Regions from separate parts of the Paenarthrobacter sp. NPDC089307 genome, predicted to be linked through region 2. Evidence: riboswitches for the same ligand, from Rfam matches in the RefSeq annotation. Region 2 holds a riboswitch; each other region holds the start of a gene.
The links. Region 2 has a riboswitch for thiamine pyrophosphate ahead of AB0N72_RS17395 (ECF transporter S component). Riboswitches for the same ligand answer to the same signal wherever they lie in the genome.
Positions count from the first base shown of each region.

Region 1: another riboswitch for thiamine pyrophosphate. It lies ahead of thiC (phosphomethylpyrimidine synthase ThiC); the one in region 2 lies ahead of AB0N72_RS17395 (ECF transporter S component).
Region 3: another riboswitch for thiamine pyrophosphate. It lies ahead of thiO (glycine oxidase ThiO); the one in region 2 lies ahead of AB0N72_RS17395 (ECF transporter S component).

Region 1 is NZ_JBFBHE010000004.1:540,665-544,669, forward strand. Features, by position in the region: gene thiC (phosphomethylpyrimidine synthase ThiC) at 1-894, opposite strand, end outside; TPP riboswitch at 890-997, opposite strand; gene AB0N72_RS12775 (amidohydrolase family protein) at 1,083-2,165, shown strand; gene AB0N72_RS12780 (VOC family protein) at 2,242-3,114, shown strand; gene AB0N72_RS12785 (hypothetical protein) at 3,233-3,670, shown strand; gene rpsP (30S ribosomal protein S16) at 3,908-4,005, shown strand, end outside.
Region 2 is NZ_JBFBHE010000007.1:72,201-76,205, reverse strand. Features, by position in the region: gene AB0N72_RS17405 (energy-coupling factor transporter transmembrane component T) at 1-253, opposite strand, end outside; gene AB0N72_RS17400 (ATP-binding cassette domain-containing protein) at 250-1,812, opposite strand; gene AB0N72_RS17395 (ECF transporter S component) at 1,812-2,432, opposite strand; TPP riboswitch at 2,507-2,643, opposite strand; gene AB0N72_RS17390 (NUDIX domain-containing protein) at 2,791-3,468, shown strand; gene AB0N72_RS17385 (DUF4235 domain-containing protein) at 3,496-3,756, shown strand; gene mnhG (monovalent cation/H(+) antiporter subunit G) at 3,839-4,005, opposite strand, start outside.
Region 3 is NZ_JBFBHE010000004.1:195,335-199,339, reverse strand. Features, by position in the region: gene AB0N72_RS11285 (DUF3107 domain-containing protein) at 1-175, shown strand, start outside; gene AB0N72_RS11280 (hypothetical protein) at 211-513, shown strand; gene AB0N72_RS11275 (thiazole synthase) at 578-1,378, opposite strand; gene thiS (sulfur carrier protein ThiS) at 1,382-1,618, opposite strand; gene thiO (glycine oxidase ThiO) at 1,656-2,912, opposite strand; TPP riboswitch at 2,905-3,024, opposite strand; gene thiE (thiamine phosphate synthase) at 3,052-3,735, shown strand; gene AB0N72_RS11255 (RNB domain-containing ribonuclease) at 3,861-4,005, shown strand, end outside.

The DNA of each region.
Region 1 (4,005 bases), on a different contig from region 2:
CAGCAGCACGCCGGCATGGATGGTCATGTAGTCCACGCCTTGCTCGCACTGTTCGATGACGGTGTCCCGGAAGATTTCCCAGGTGAGCTTGTTGGCTTCTCCATTGACCTTTTCCAGCGCCTGGTAGATAGGCACCGTGCCGATGGGAACGGGGGAGTTGCGGATCAGCCACTCGCGGGTGGTGTGGATGTCGTCGCCGGTGGACAGGTCCATGACGGTGTCCGCGCCCCATTGCGTGGCCCACTGAAGCTTGTCCACTTCTTCGGCGATGGAGCTCGTGACGGCCGAATTTCCGATGTTGGCGTTGATCTTCACCAAGAAGGCCTTGCCGATGATCATCGGTTCGGATTCCGGGTGGTTGATGTTGTTGGGAATGATCGCGCGGCCGGCGGCAACCTCGCTCCGGACCAGTTCGACATCGCAGTTCTCACGCAACGCGACGAACCGCATTTCGGGCGTCACCAGGCCTTGCTTTGCGTAATGCATTTGGGTGACGGTCCTGCCCTCGACGGCGCGGCGGGGCACCGGTTGCGCACCCTTCCACTCCGCGGAGGCGGCGCCACGGCGAACGGCCGACTTGCCGTCGTCGAGCAGGTTCCGCTCACGTCCGGTGTAGGCCTCAGTGTCGCCGCGGGCCTCAATCCACGGGGCCCTGAAGGCTTCGAGCCCCACCACGGGATCGCTCCCTGGGCCTGCCGTGCGGTACACCTGCAGTGGCGCGTTGGCTTGGCCGTTGGGGGAGGGCTCCAGCGCGATTTCAGTGACTGGTACGCGGATACCGGTGTCATGGTCTTCGAGGTAAGCCAGCGAATGGGACTTCAAGGACTGCGTCACAGGTTCGTTGTTGACAGAGCTGTTTTGGGCAGGGCTGTGCTGTGTTTTGGTGGTGCTCAAAGGATTACTCACTTCCTTCGCCGGCATTACCCGGACAGGTTCAACGGTCGCAGGCTGCCTCAGCCAGATCTCAGCCCCTGCAAGGGCCCCCGTGTGGTCGTAGACGAAGCTACCACAGCTCCCATTGGGCGCCCAGTCATATGAACGCGGCTGCGGCCGGCGTGCCCCTGGGGATTAGGATTTTTTCCATGGCAGACATCATCGAATTCAGCGGACCCGTGCTTGTGTCGGCAGATCAGGAGCGGAACGGAATGTGGTCCGTTGGCGGACTGCTGACGTTCGAGCGCCCCTTGGCACCGCCGGACAAGGTGCTTGACGGCTGGGTCCTCCCGGGATTCGTGGATGCCCACTGCCACATCGGCCTTGGCGCCGGTGGAGCGGTGGATGAGTCCACCACCCTCGCGCAAGCACAGGCTGACCTGGACGCGGGCACTTTGCTGATCCGCGACTGCGGATCTCCCAGCGATACACGTTGGGTGCAGCAACGGGCAGACCTTCCCCGGCTGATCCGGTCAGGCCGCCACATCGCCCGAAGCCGCCGTTACCTCCGCGGCCTGGGCCACGAAATCGAGCCCGGGCAACTGGTGGAGACTGTTCGGAAAGAAGCCCTCGACGGCGACGGTTGGGTCAAATTGGTGGGCGACTGGATCGACCGCGGCGTCGGGGACCTTGCTGCCTCGTTTCCCGCGAAAATCGTGAAGGATGCCGTCTCAGCGGCGCACGATGAAGGCGCCCGGGTCACCGCGCATTGCTTCGCGGAGGACACCATCGACGACATGCTGGACGCCGGCATCGACTGCATCGAACACGCCACCGGGCTGTTGCCGCGCCACGTTCCCAGGCTGGTGGAGCAGTCAGTGCCGATCGTTCCGACGCTGGTCAACATCGCGACCTTCCCGGATATCGCTGCCCAGGCGGCGCCGAAGTTCCCCGAATATGCCGCCCACATGACGCGCTTGTGGGAGCGCCGAAGGGAGCGGGTACTTGAAGCGTACGAAGCCGGCGTCGTGATCTACGCGGGCACGGACGCCGGGAGCGTGATCAGGCACGGCCGGATTGCCGACGAAATGCAGGAACTGCACGACGCCGGGCTGCCGCCGTCCGCGGTCCTCGACGCCGCAGCCTGGGGCGCGCGGAAGTGGCTGGGGGCCGAGGCCATCGGCGAAGGTGCCAGCGCCGACGTCGTGGTCTGCCATGACGATCCCAGGCGTGATCTGCGTACGGTTTCAACGCTCAAGCACGTAGTTCTACGCGGCCGGCTCATTCGCTAGGAATAAATTGAAGCTTCAAGTAATTTAGATAGGTAGAACGTGCCGAAAGGCGGCCACCTAACACCGGGAGCTTCACATGTCCGCATCATCCATCCAGGACCTCCTTCCTGCCGACCTCGCCATGGGCACCGTCATGCTCAAGGTGGGCGACATGAAAGTCATGAGTGACTACTATCAACGCGCCTTGGGCCTTGAAGTCGTGGCCGAACAGGATGGTGGCCTCTACCTTGGGCGTGTTGGCAAGCCCGTGGTCCACCTTGCCCCCGCCGCCGGCCTCCAGATCCCGGGACGGGGAGAGGCCGGCCTGTTCCATACCGCCATCCTCTTCCAGGACCAGCCCTCCTTGGCTGCCACGATCGCCACGGCTGCCGGGTATGAGCCCCGGGCCTTCGTTGGAAGCGCCGACCACCTCGTCAGCGAAGCGTTCTACTTCACCGACCCCGAAGGCAACGGCATCGAGCTGTACTATGACAAGCCCCGCGAGACCTGGCAGTGGGACGGCAAAAACGTCGTCATGGACAATGTGGCCCTCCCGCCCCAGCGGTTCCTCCAGCAGCACTTGAGCGAAGCGGCGGTCACGGGACAGCGCGAGGCCGCTGCCGGCGTCGGCCACGTCCACCTTCAGGTGGGTGACGTCGCCACCGCCCAGGACTTCTACGTTGGCACGCTGGGGTTTGAACGGACAGCGGGTTGGCATGGGCAGGCGCTGTTCGTTTCCGCGGGTGGCTACCACCACCACATGGCAATGAACGTTTGGAACAGCCGTGGTGCCGGCCCACGCAAGGACACGCTGGGGCTGGGGGAAGTGCTCATTGAGGTCCCCACCAGCGAGGACGTCGATGCCCTTGCGGATCGTTTGCGGGTGGCCGGAGTGCGCAATCACCACACTGGTGCCGAACTGCAGTTCGAAGATCCCTGGCGGAACAAATTGCGGGTGGCAGTTCGCTAGGACCCCCGGCCGCGAAGCCCGTATGGGCCCTGCGCTGCACTAGGCTGGGCAGTGACGGCCCGGACCTTCCGGTTCCGGCCGCACGCCCCGTCAGCACGAAGGATTGAGAGTACTTTCAATGGGCTTTGCCGAAATTTTTGTAGCCACCCACGATGAAGCACTCAAGCGGGCCGCGGCCTTGGGTAAGGGTGCGGATGCTTCCGGGCCCGCGGTCCGGATCGAAGGCATCACGGACTTCGAGGTCGAGCAGCTGGGCGATCTTGCCGGCCAGGCAGTCCATGCAGCGGGCGCAGACTATGAACTTGCGCTGGTGGATGTCACCAGCGACGCACTCCTCGGCGTTCCCGAAGCCATGGTGAGGGCACTTGCCGAACTGCTCACGTACGAGAGCGAAGGGGATGCCAACGTCCTTGACGACGTCGCTGCCGCGTGGGCGGAGCAGGAGGACATGCCCTTCGACGCCGCGCAGTCCCGGCAGTATGTCCAGCAGCTGGCCGCCCTTGCCGCGGACGTGGAAAAGACGGAACGCGCGGGGCTGTACGTCTGGTCTGAATGACCGCTGTTCCGGCTGGTTCCGGGGAGGACTGAACCGTTGGTGTGACCAACAACTCACCGAGCCGAACGGCGAAAGTCGTATTTGCCCCGGGCATCTGGCACAATGGACAGGTACTTGATCGGTACGGCCCCTCTCTCCGTGCTCGTATCTTGTCCTTCGAACCGTCCAGTATGGCCCGCCCCACGGGTGCAGAACGTCGGGTTCAACCTCGTTTCAGAAACAGGAGTGACCACAAAAGTGGCCGTAAAGATTCGCCTTAAGCGCTTCGGTAAGATGCGCGCACCGTACTACCGCATTGTCGTCATGGATGCCCGCGCCAAGCGCGATGGCCGTGC
Region 2 (4,005 bases):
CCACAATCGCGGTACTCCAGCCACCAATCACGGCCGCAATGATCAACGGCCACGCCCGCAGCCACAACAGCCGCAGCGTAAGGCCAGCCAACGGGAAGAGAGCCAGTTCGGCGACGAGCGCCGTTGATGCCGAAACCCAGTCGATGGACAACGCCAACACCAGGGAAATGAGGAAGACAGCCACGAACTTGGCCAAGGGGTTTGCCCGTGTCAGGAGTGCCTGGTTGCCGCGCAGGTTCAAGGCGTCCCTCATGCGGCACCCGCTTCCTGATGGGTGGTTTCGCCCTGCGGCACCGGTCCCAGCCGCAGTTCGGTCCCACCCAGGACGGCGCTGAACTCCTGGTCGTGGGTCACCGAGACGACGGCAGTACCGGCGTCCAGCAACTCCGAGAGGAACGAGGCCAGTTCCGCCCAGGTATTGGCGTCCTGGCCGAAGGTAGGCTCATCGAGCACAAGTACCTTGGGGTGGGCCGCGAGCACTGTGGCCACTGAAAGCCTGCGTTTCTCCCCGCCGGAGAGTGTGTACGGATTCGCGTCCACCAGATGGTCCAGCCGCAGCCGCTCCACCAGTTCGTCCACCCGTTCCTCGCCATGCCCCAAGTGCTTCGGACCGAACATGAGTTCATCGATGACCTTGCCGGTGACGAACTGGTGTTCCGGCTCCTGGAAGACCGTGCCGATCCTGGAGATGAGCTGGTCCGCCTTCCATGCGTACGGGTCAATGCCCGCTCCCTGTGAAAGCTCGACGCCGGCACTCACCGTGCCGCGCACAGGCGCCAGGAGGCCGGCCAAGGTCAGCGCAAAGGTGGACTTTCCTGCCCCGTTCGGTCCGGTGATCGTCAGGGCCTGGCCGGCCCTGACCTGGGCGTTGATGTCCTCCTGCGCGGGAACCGGCGGGATGGTTTTGAAGCCCTTCCACCTCGGCTTTTCCCGGGAGACGGCCAAGTCCTGTGTCGCGAGGAGGAGCTCGTTCGTCCCGGTTGCCTGGCTCCGCGCCCTTGTTGCCGGAACATACCCGGGAACCCACACCCCGGCTGCCATGAGCATGGTGCGTGCTTCCGCGAGCACCTGCTCCGGTGGTCCGTCCAGAAGGACGCCCGTTTCTGTCCTGGCGGAGCCTGGCTGCAGGACCACAATCCGGTCCACCAGGTCCTTCCACACGGACACCCTGTGCTCCACCACCACCAGCGTGGCGCCCGTCTTGTCCAGGCAGCGGCCCACTGCGTCACGGACCTCGAGGACTCCCGCGGGATCGAGGTTGGCCGTGGGCTCGTCCAGCAGGATCAGCCCGGGCCGCATCGCCAAAATGCCGGCAAGCGCAAGGCGCTGCTTCTGGCCCCCGGACAGTGCCGCCGTCGGGTGGTCCAACGCCAAACCGCCACCGGCAGCGGTACGCAAGCCGACGTCGTCGAGCGCTTCGTGGACGCGTGCCCAGATCTCGTCACGGGGCACTGCCAGGTTCTCCGCGCCGAACGCGACGTCGTCGCCTACGCGCGAGAGGACTACCTGCGTTTCCGGGTCCTGCTGCATCAGGCCGGCGCGTCCACGTTGCCCGCGGGGCGCGGCGCCGTCGATCAACAGCGATCCGGTCTCGTCCGAGTCGTCTTCCTCGTCCCCCAGCACCCCTGCGAGGGCGTGCAGGAGCGTGGACTTGCCGGCTCCCGAAGGGCCCAGCAGCAGCACGCGTTCCCCCGGTTCGATCCTGAGGTCCAGGCCCTGGGTGGCAGGCGTTGCGCGGCCGGCATGCCGCCATCCCCACCCCTCGGCGGAGATGGCGGCCGGCCGCACCGAACCGCTGTGTGTGGCAGGCATCAGTTGAAGACAGGCTCCGAGGCGGCCTTGCGGGACCCGAAGGAGCTAAGGACGCCCGTCTTGGCCAGGCCGCGCGTGGCGATCCAGGACAGTCCGCCAGCGATCACTGCGCCGGAGATCGTGCAGAACGCAATGTAGGTCAGCTTGTCGATGGCTTCGTAGGCGATGTTCCATCCCCACGGCAGGAAGGAGTCGTTGAGGCCGCAGAAGAGCCCCGCACCCGCGCCCGCGAGGAGTGACGTGGGCAGGTTGAACTTCTTGTAGCGGAAGGCCGCGAAGATGAGCTCGGCGCCGAGTCCCTGCAGGATGCCCGAGATCAACACCGTGGTGCCGTACTGCGAGCCCATGATGAGCTCGCCCGTGGCGGCCACGGCCTCACAGAAGAGGGCCGCGCCCGGCTTGCGGATAATGAGCATGCCCAGGACAGCCGGGATCATCCAGCCACCAGCGATCAGGCCGGTGAGGGGCGGATATGCCGCGTTCATGGGAATGGATACAAGCGCGGCGCCCTGGGACCAGGCCCAGAAGATCACGCCGCCGGCGATGGCGATAAGGGCTGCCACCACGATGTCTACAACTCGCCAGCCATAACTGGTCTTCTTCACGTTTACCGTGGTCATTTTCTGCCTCCTGAGGTTACAGGAGGGGAAAGTGCTCCCCGGATCCGCCTGGCTTATGCCGTCCGGATCCGGACACTCTGAGAAGCTCGACTCCCTTGCGCCGGTACTAACCGGATCAGGTTCGAGGGTCTGCGGCTGTCCGCACTCTCAGCGCCCTCGCGTCTCCTGCACGGTTGCAGGATTCGACGGCGGCGCTCCCCTGTCGTTATCAAATCTGCCCTGATGGGCTGGTTCAGTTTACACCTCCAGGTGCGAGGGTGGCGGGCGCAGGGTCATATTCGGATACCACCCATTCCGGGGTCCTTGCCGGGCTTGGCGCGCAGGCCCAGCCCGGCACTCGACCTGACAGAATGGCCTTATGACGGACCTTCACGGCTCCAACGGCCCAGCGGCCGAGCCCCGCCTTGCAGCCAGCGTGATCCTGCTCCGCGACGCCCCATCCGGGCTTGAGGCCTTTGTCCAGCACAGGGTCAGCACCATGGACTTCGCTGCCGGAATGGTGGTCTTCCCCGGCGGCCGGGTGGATACTGCGGACGAAACCGGATGGGACTACCCGTCCGAACTGCTCCGCAGCCATGCGGCAGCCTGGGCACAGAGCTCCATTGCCACTGACCCCGCCCAGGCAGAACAGAAGGCGGGGGCAGTTGTCGCGGCAGCCATACGCGAAGTGCAGGAAGAGGCCGGGCTGGACATCGAAGCCGCTGACCTGCGCCCTTGGGCCAACTGGATCACTCCTGTTGACATGCCCAAACGTTTCGACACCTACTTCTACGTAGCCAAACCCGCGCCGGATGCCCAGCCCCGCCACCAAACAACGGAAGCGTGGCAATCCTTGTGGATGCCGGTGGCAGGAATCCTCGAAGCGGAAGCCGCCGGAGAATTGAAGCTCATGCCTCCTACGTACCATCTGCTCAAGGAGATTGCAGCCTTCGATTCCGTTGAGGCTGTGTGGTCCGCCGAGCACCCGGTGGTCCCGGTACTGGCCCCGGTGGGTTCTTTAGCGGCCTTCCTCAAGGAGCGCGAAAGCCGCAGGTAGCCGGGGCAGTGCAGCTAGGCTGGGGGCATGAACCTCTTTTTCAAGCTGCTGGGTGCCGGAGTAAGCCTCGGCGCAGGCTTTGTCGGTACCAAACTCGTCAACAAGGGCTGGGAGAAGGCCACGGGGAGCAAGCCGCCCACAGGCAACGACGACATGGAAGCGAGCCTCCGCTCGGCCCTGACCTTCGCGCTGATTTCTGCTTTTGTGAGCACCCTCATCCAGGTTCTTGCCAGCAGGGGCACGCAACGGGCAATTGCCCGCTTCGCCAAGAGCGCGGACATCGTCTAAGCACACCCTTAGAGAAGCAACGCGGGGTCACTTATGGCCCGTCCCACGGCGATTTATGGGCCACAAGTGACCCCGCGTTGTTCTAGGGTTCCAACGGATCCTGGCCCGCAGCCGCCCTTTGGACCACGGCTTCAAGTTCATCCTTGGTGAGCTTCTCGCGGTGCCCATGCTTGGTGCGGTAGGCGGAGCGGCCCACCATGTGGGCGGAGACCGGTGCCGTGAGCAGCTGGAAGATCCACGCCACCAGCA
Region 3 (4,005 bases), on a different contig from region 2:
ATCCGCCCTGGATGCTGACGCCGTCGCCAAGATCGTGGCCGAGGCCGTATCAAAGGGCTCGGAACTGCGCCTTACCGATGAAAAGGGCCGCCAGATCATTGTTCCCGGCAACGTGCTGGGCTATGTGGAGATCGGTGCCGAGGAAGTCCGCCGGGTAGGCTTCGGCGCCCTCTAGCCGTTACCGCCTGCATTCGTCCGCTAAGGAGTCCCATGCTTTCACTCGTCATCGTGGTCCTGGCCACCGTTGCCACTGGTTTTATTGTGTGGGCCACCGATAAACGGCACAGCAGGTATGGAGTCGCGTTGCCGGCCGGCATTGCCGCCGGTGTTGCCGCCCTCAGCTGGATCGCCTTTATCAGCGCGGGACTGGGCTACCAGCCGGGTGCGACGTGGATCCCGTGGGTCCTGCCCATTGTGCTGGGAACTGCCGCGGCAGCCGGCGTGGTTGTCTACCTGGGACGGACGCGCACCAAGCACGATACCGAGGCGCTGACAAAGGCCCTGCGGCTGTAGATTCGCATGAAAACAAATGACCATCACCCCAAGGGTGATGGTCATTTGTTGTTTAACTTCACGATCAGAGGAACTCTGCCCGGCCCTCCATCGCAGAGGACGCCAGAGCATGCTCACGTTTCGGAATGCGGCCGGCCTGCTTGGCAAGCCTGCCGGCGATGACAGCGTGCTTGAAGGCTTGTCCCATCTGCACAGGGTTCTGGGCGCGGGTCACGGCGGTGGCCAGCAGGACGGCGTCGCATCCCAGTTCCATGGCGAGGGCGGCGTCGGACGCTGTTCCGATCCCGGCGTCCAGCACTACCGGCACTGAGGCCCGGGAGACGATGAGTTCAATGTTGTGGGGGTTCAGGATGCCCAGGCCCGTTCCGATGGGCGAGCCCAGCGGCATGACGGCCGTCGCGCCGAGGTTTTCCAACCGCAGCGCCAGGACGGGGTCGTCGTTGGTGTAGGCGAATACTTTGAAGCCCCGGTTCACGAGCTGCTCGGTTGCTTCCACCAGTTCCACCGCGTCCGGGAGGAGCGTGTGTTCTTCCGCGATGACTTCCAGCTTGACCCAGTCCGTCTCCAACGCCTCACGCGCCAATTCTGCCGTCATCACGGCGTCCTTGGCCGTGAAGCAGCCTGCGGTGTTGGGCAGCACGCGGATGTTGTTGTCCACCAGCAGTTGGAAGAGCGACCCCGTTTCGGCCGGTGAATAGCGGCGCATCGCCACGGTGGTGAGCTCGGTTCCCGAGGCCACAAGCGCAGCGCCGAGCCCGTCCAGGCTTGGCGCACCGCCTGTGCCCATGATCAGCCGGGAGCCGAATTCGACGCCGTCAATCACCAGCGCGTCTTCGATGCCTGTTTCGGTACTTGCTGTGGTCATGGTTCAGCCTCCCTGGACTGCTGTAACGAGTTCGAGTTCATCACCGTCGGCCAGCGGAGTCGCTGCCCACTGGCTGCGCGGTACCACCTCGGAGTTGCGGGCGACGGCGACACCCAGCTTCCCGCCGTCGGCCGCCTGTCCGCGGTGGTCGAGTACGCGGCCAGTGACGGCCGTGACGAGCGTGCTGACGGAGGCATCGGCGGGGACCTGGTGGGCGGCGCCGTTGAGCTTGATGTTCATGCTGTTTCCTTGCTGTGGAGTCGAGGACAACGCGGGGTCACTGATGGCTTCCTGCAGGGGTTTCCATGGGCCGGAAGTGACTCCGGGTTGCGCTGAAACGGTCGGGCCGGAAGATGGACCAGCGTGAATCAGGGGAACCGGCGAGCAGCTCCCCCACGATTCTGGCGGCCACTGGGGTGAGGAGGACGCCGTGCCGGAAGAACCCTGTGGCAATCACCAGTCCTTCCACTTCGCCGGCAGGCCCTCCGGCAGGGTTGCCTACACGGCCCAGCAACGGGGCGTTGTCGGGAGTTCCCGGCCGTGCACGGGCTGTTGCTTCCAAAAGCTCAAGTTCAGCCACAGCCGGAACAAGGACCTGCGCGTCCCGCAGGAGCTGGTAGACACCGCCGGCGGAGACTGCATTTGAGGTCGCCGACAAACCATCCTCGCGCTGCGTCGCGCCAATCACCACGGTTCCGTCTCCCCTCGGAACAATGTAGACAGGCACTCCTCGCACGATGCCCCGCACAGTGGCTGTAAGAAGCGGCTGAAGGTGGGCGGGGACCTGGAGCCGGAGGATGTCGCCGTAGACCGGACGCACAGGAAGATCCAGGCCTTCAGGCAGGCCTGCCAGCCGGGGTGCTTCCAACCCGTTGGCCACCACGGTTTCGCGGGCAAGGACAGTGCCGCCGCTTTCAAGCTCGACGCCGGAAACGCGGTCCCCTTCCCACCTCAACCCGCTCGCGGACTTCCTTACGGCAAAACCCCCGCTTGCCCCGCTGACCCACGTGGAGTCCCCGGGCGAATGCGCTCCAAGGCCCGCCAAAAGGTGCCCGGCCAACTTCCGGGGATCAACCTGGTGGTCGGCGGGGATATCAAAGGCACAGGAAATTTGGGGGCTGAGGAGCGGCTCGCGATCCCTGGCTGCCCGCAAAGACAAAGGCTCAACCGCCAGCCCCGCTGCAAGCTGGACAGTACGAAGGTCTGCGAGCGCACGGCGATCGGCGGCATCGGCACCTACGGCAAGGGTCGGCGTCGTGCGGTATCCGGAGGCCTCCCCGCCCTGGGGCAGCTCGTCCACGAACGAGGGCCACAGCCGCCAGGATTCCAGCATGAGTTCCAGGAGGTCTTCCTCCTGGTAGTGCAGCTCGCTGACGGGCGCCAGCATGCCTGCGGCCGCAAAGGTTGCACCCGTAGCGGGCGCTGGATCGATGAGGGCTACGGAGTGGCCCAGTTTCCGTGCCTGATGGGCTATGCCCAGGCCAATGACTCCGCCGCCGATGACGGCGACATCTGCATGGATGGCTTCTGCCATGTGTTTCCTTCCCTACGCCGGTACTAGCCGGATCAGGTCAAGCGGTCGGCTTTGAAGCCCTCTCAGCCGGACGGTCATAATGACGAATGTCGCGGCTCCCGCAGTACGTGCCCAGTTTAGAGGAACTACTGTGGTTTCCATGACCCAGCACGATGCCCTCGCCAGCGCCCGCCTCTACTTGTGCACTGATGCGCGCAAACGCCAAGGCGATTTCGAAGACTTTGTTGACGCCGCATTCGAAGGCGGAGTGGACATCATCCAGCTCCGGGACAAGACGATCGAAGCCGCTGAGGAATTGGAATTGCTGGCCGTCCTGCGCAGCGTCGCAGAACGGCATGGACGGCTCTGGGCGGTCAATGACCGGGCAGACATCGCCAGTGTTTCCGGGGCTCCCGTGTTCCATGTTGGCCAAAAGGACCTGCCGTTGGGGATTGCCCGGACCTTCCTCCCGCGCCCTGCAGCGATCGGGCTCTCCACCCACACGCCCGAGCAGGTAAATGCCGCCATCACCGCTTCTCCCGGCGATGGCGGACTGGACTACTTCTGTGTAGGTCCGGTCTGGGCAACCCCCACCAAACCCGGCCGCGAAGCTGTTGGAACGGGCTTGGTCACATATGCGGCAGAAGCGATCAGGCGCGCTGAAGAGACCACGGGCGGGGCCGTGGAGCTGCCGTGGTTTGCGATTGGCGGAATCGACCTCGGCAACGTCGAGCAAGTGCTGGCCGCCGGAGCGAGCCGGATCGTGGTGGTCCGTGCCATCACCGAGGCAGAAGACCCGACGGCGGCAGCCAAGTCGCTGCTCGCAGCCCTCGACGCCGCCTAACGCGGGCGGGGCCTGACGCCGGCAGGGCCTGGGGCTCCTGCTGATCCAGCCTGCTGCCCTCACGCCACCTATCGGATAGGGAAGCATCCAAGACTATCGGCCGGTTTCGGGCTACCCTGATTTTCGTGTCACATCATCGGATAGCGCCCAACGTCGACGACTCATCGGACCAGCTCGCCGCAGCCCTTGCGGCCCTGAGGACGGAGCTGGAGCTGCCTGGGGAGTATCCGGTTGAGGCCCTCCAGGAGGCGCGCGCCGCCGTCGAATCCC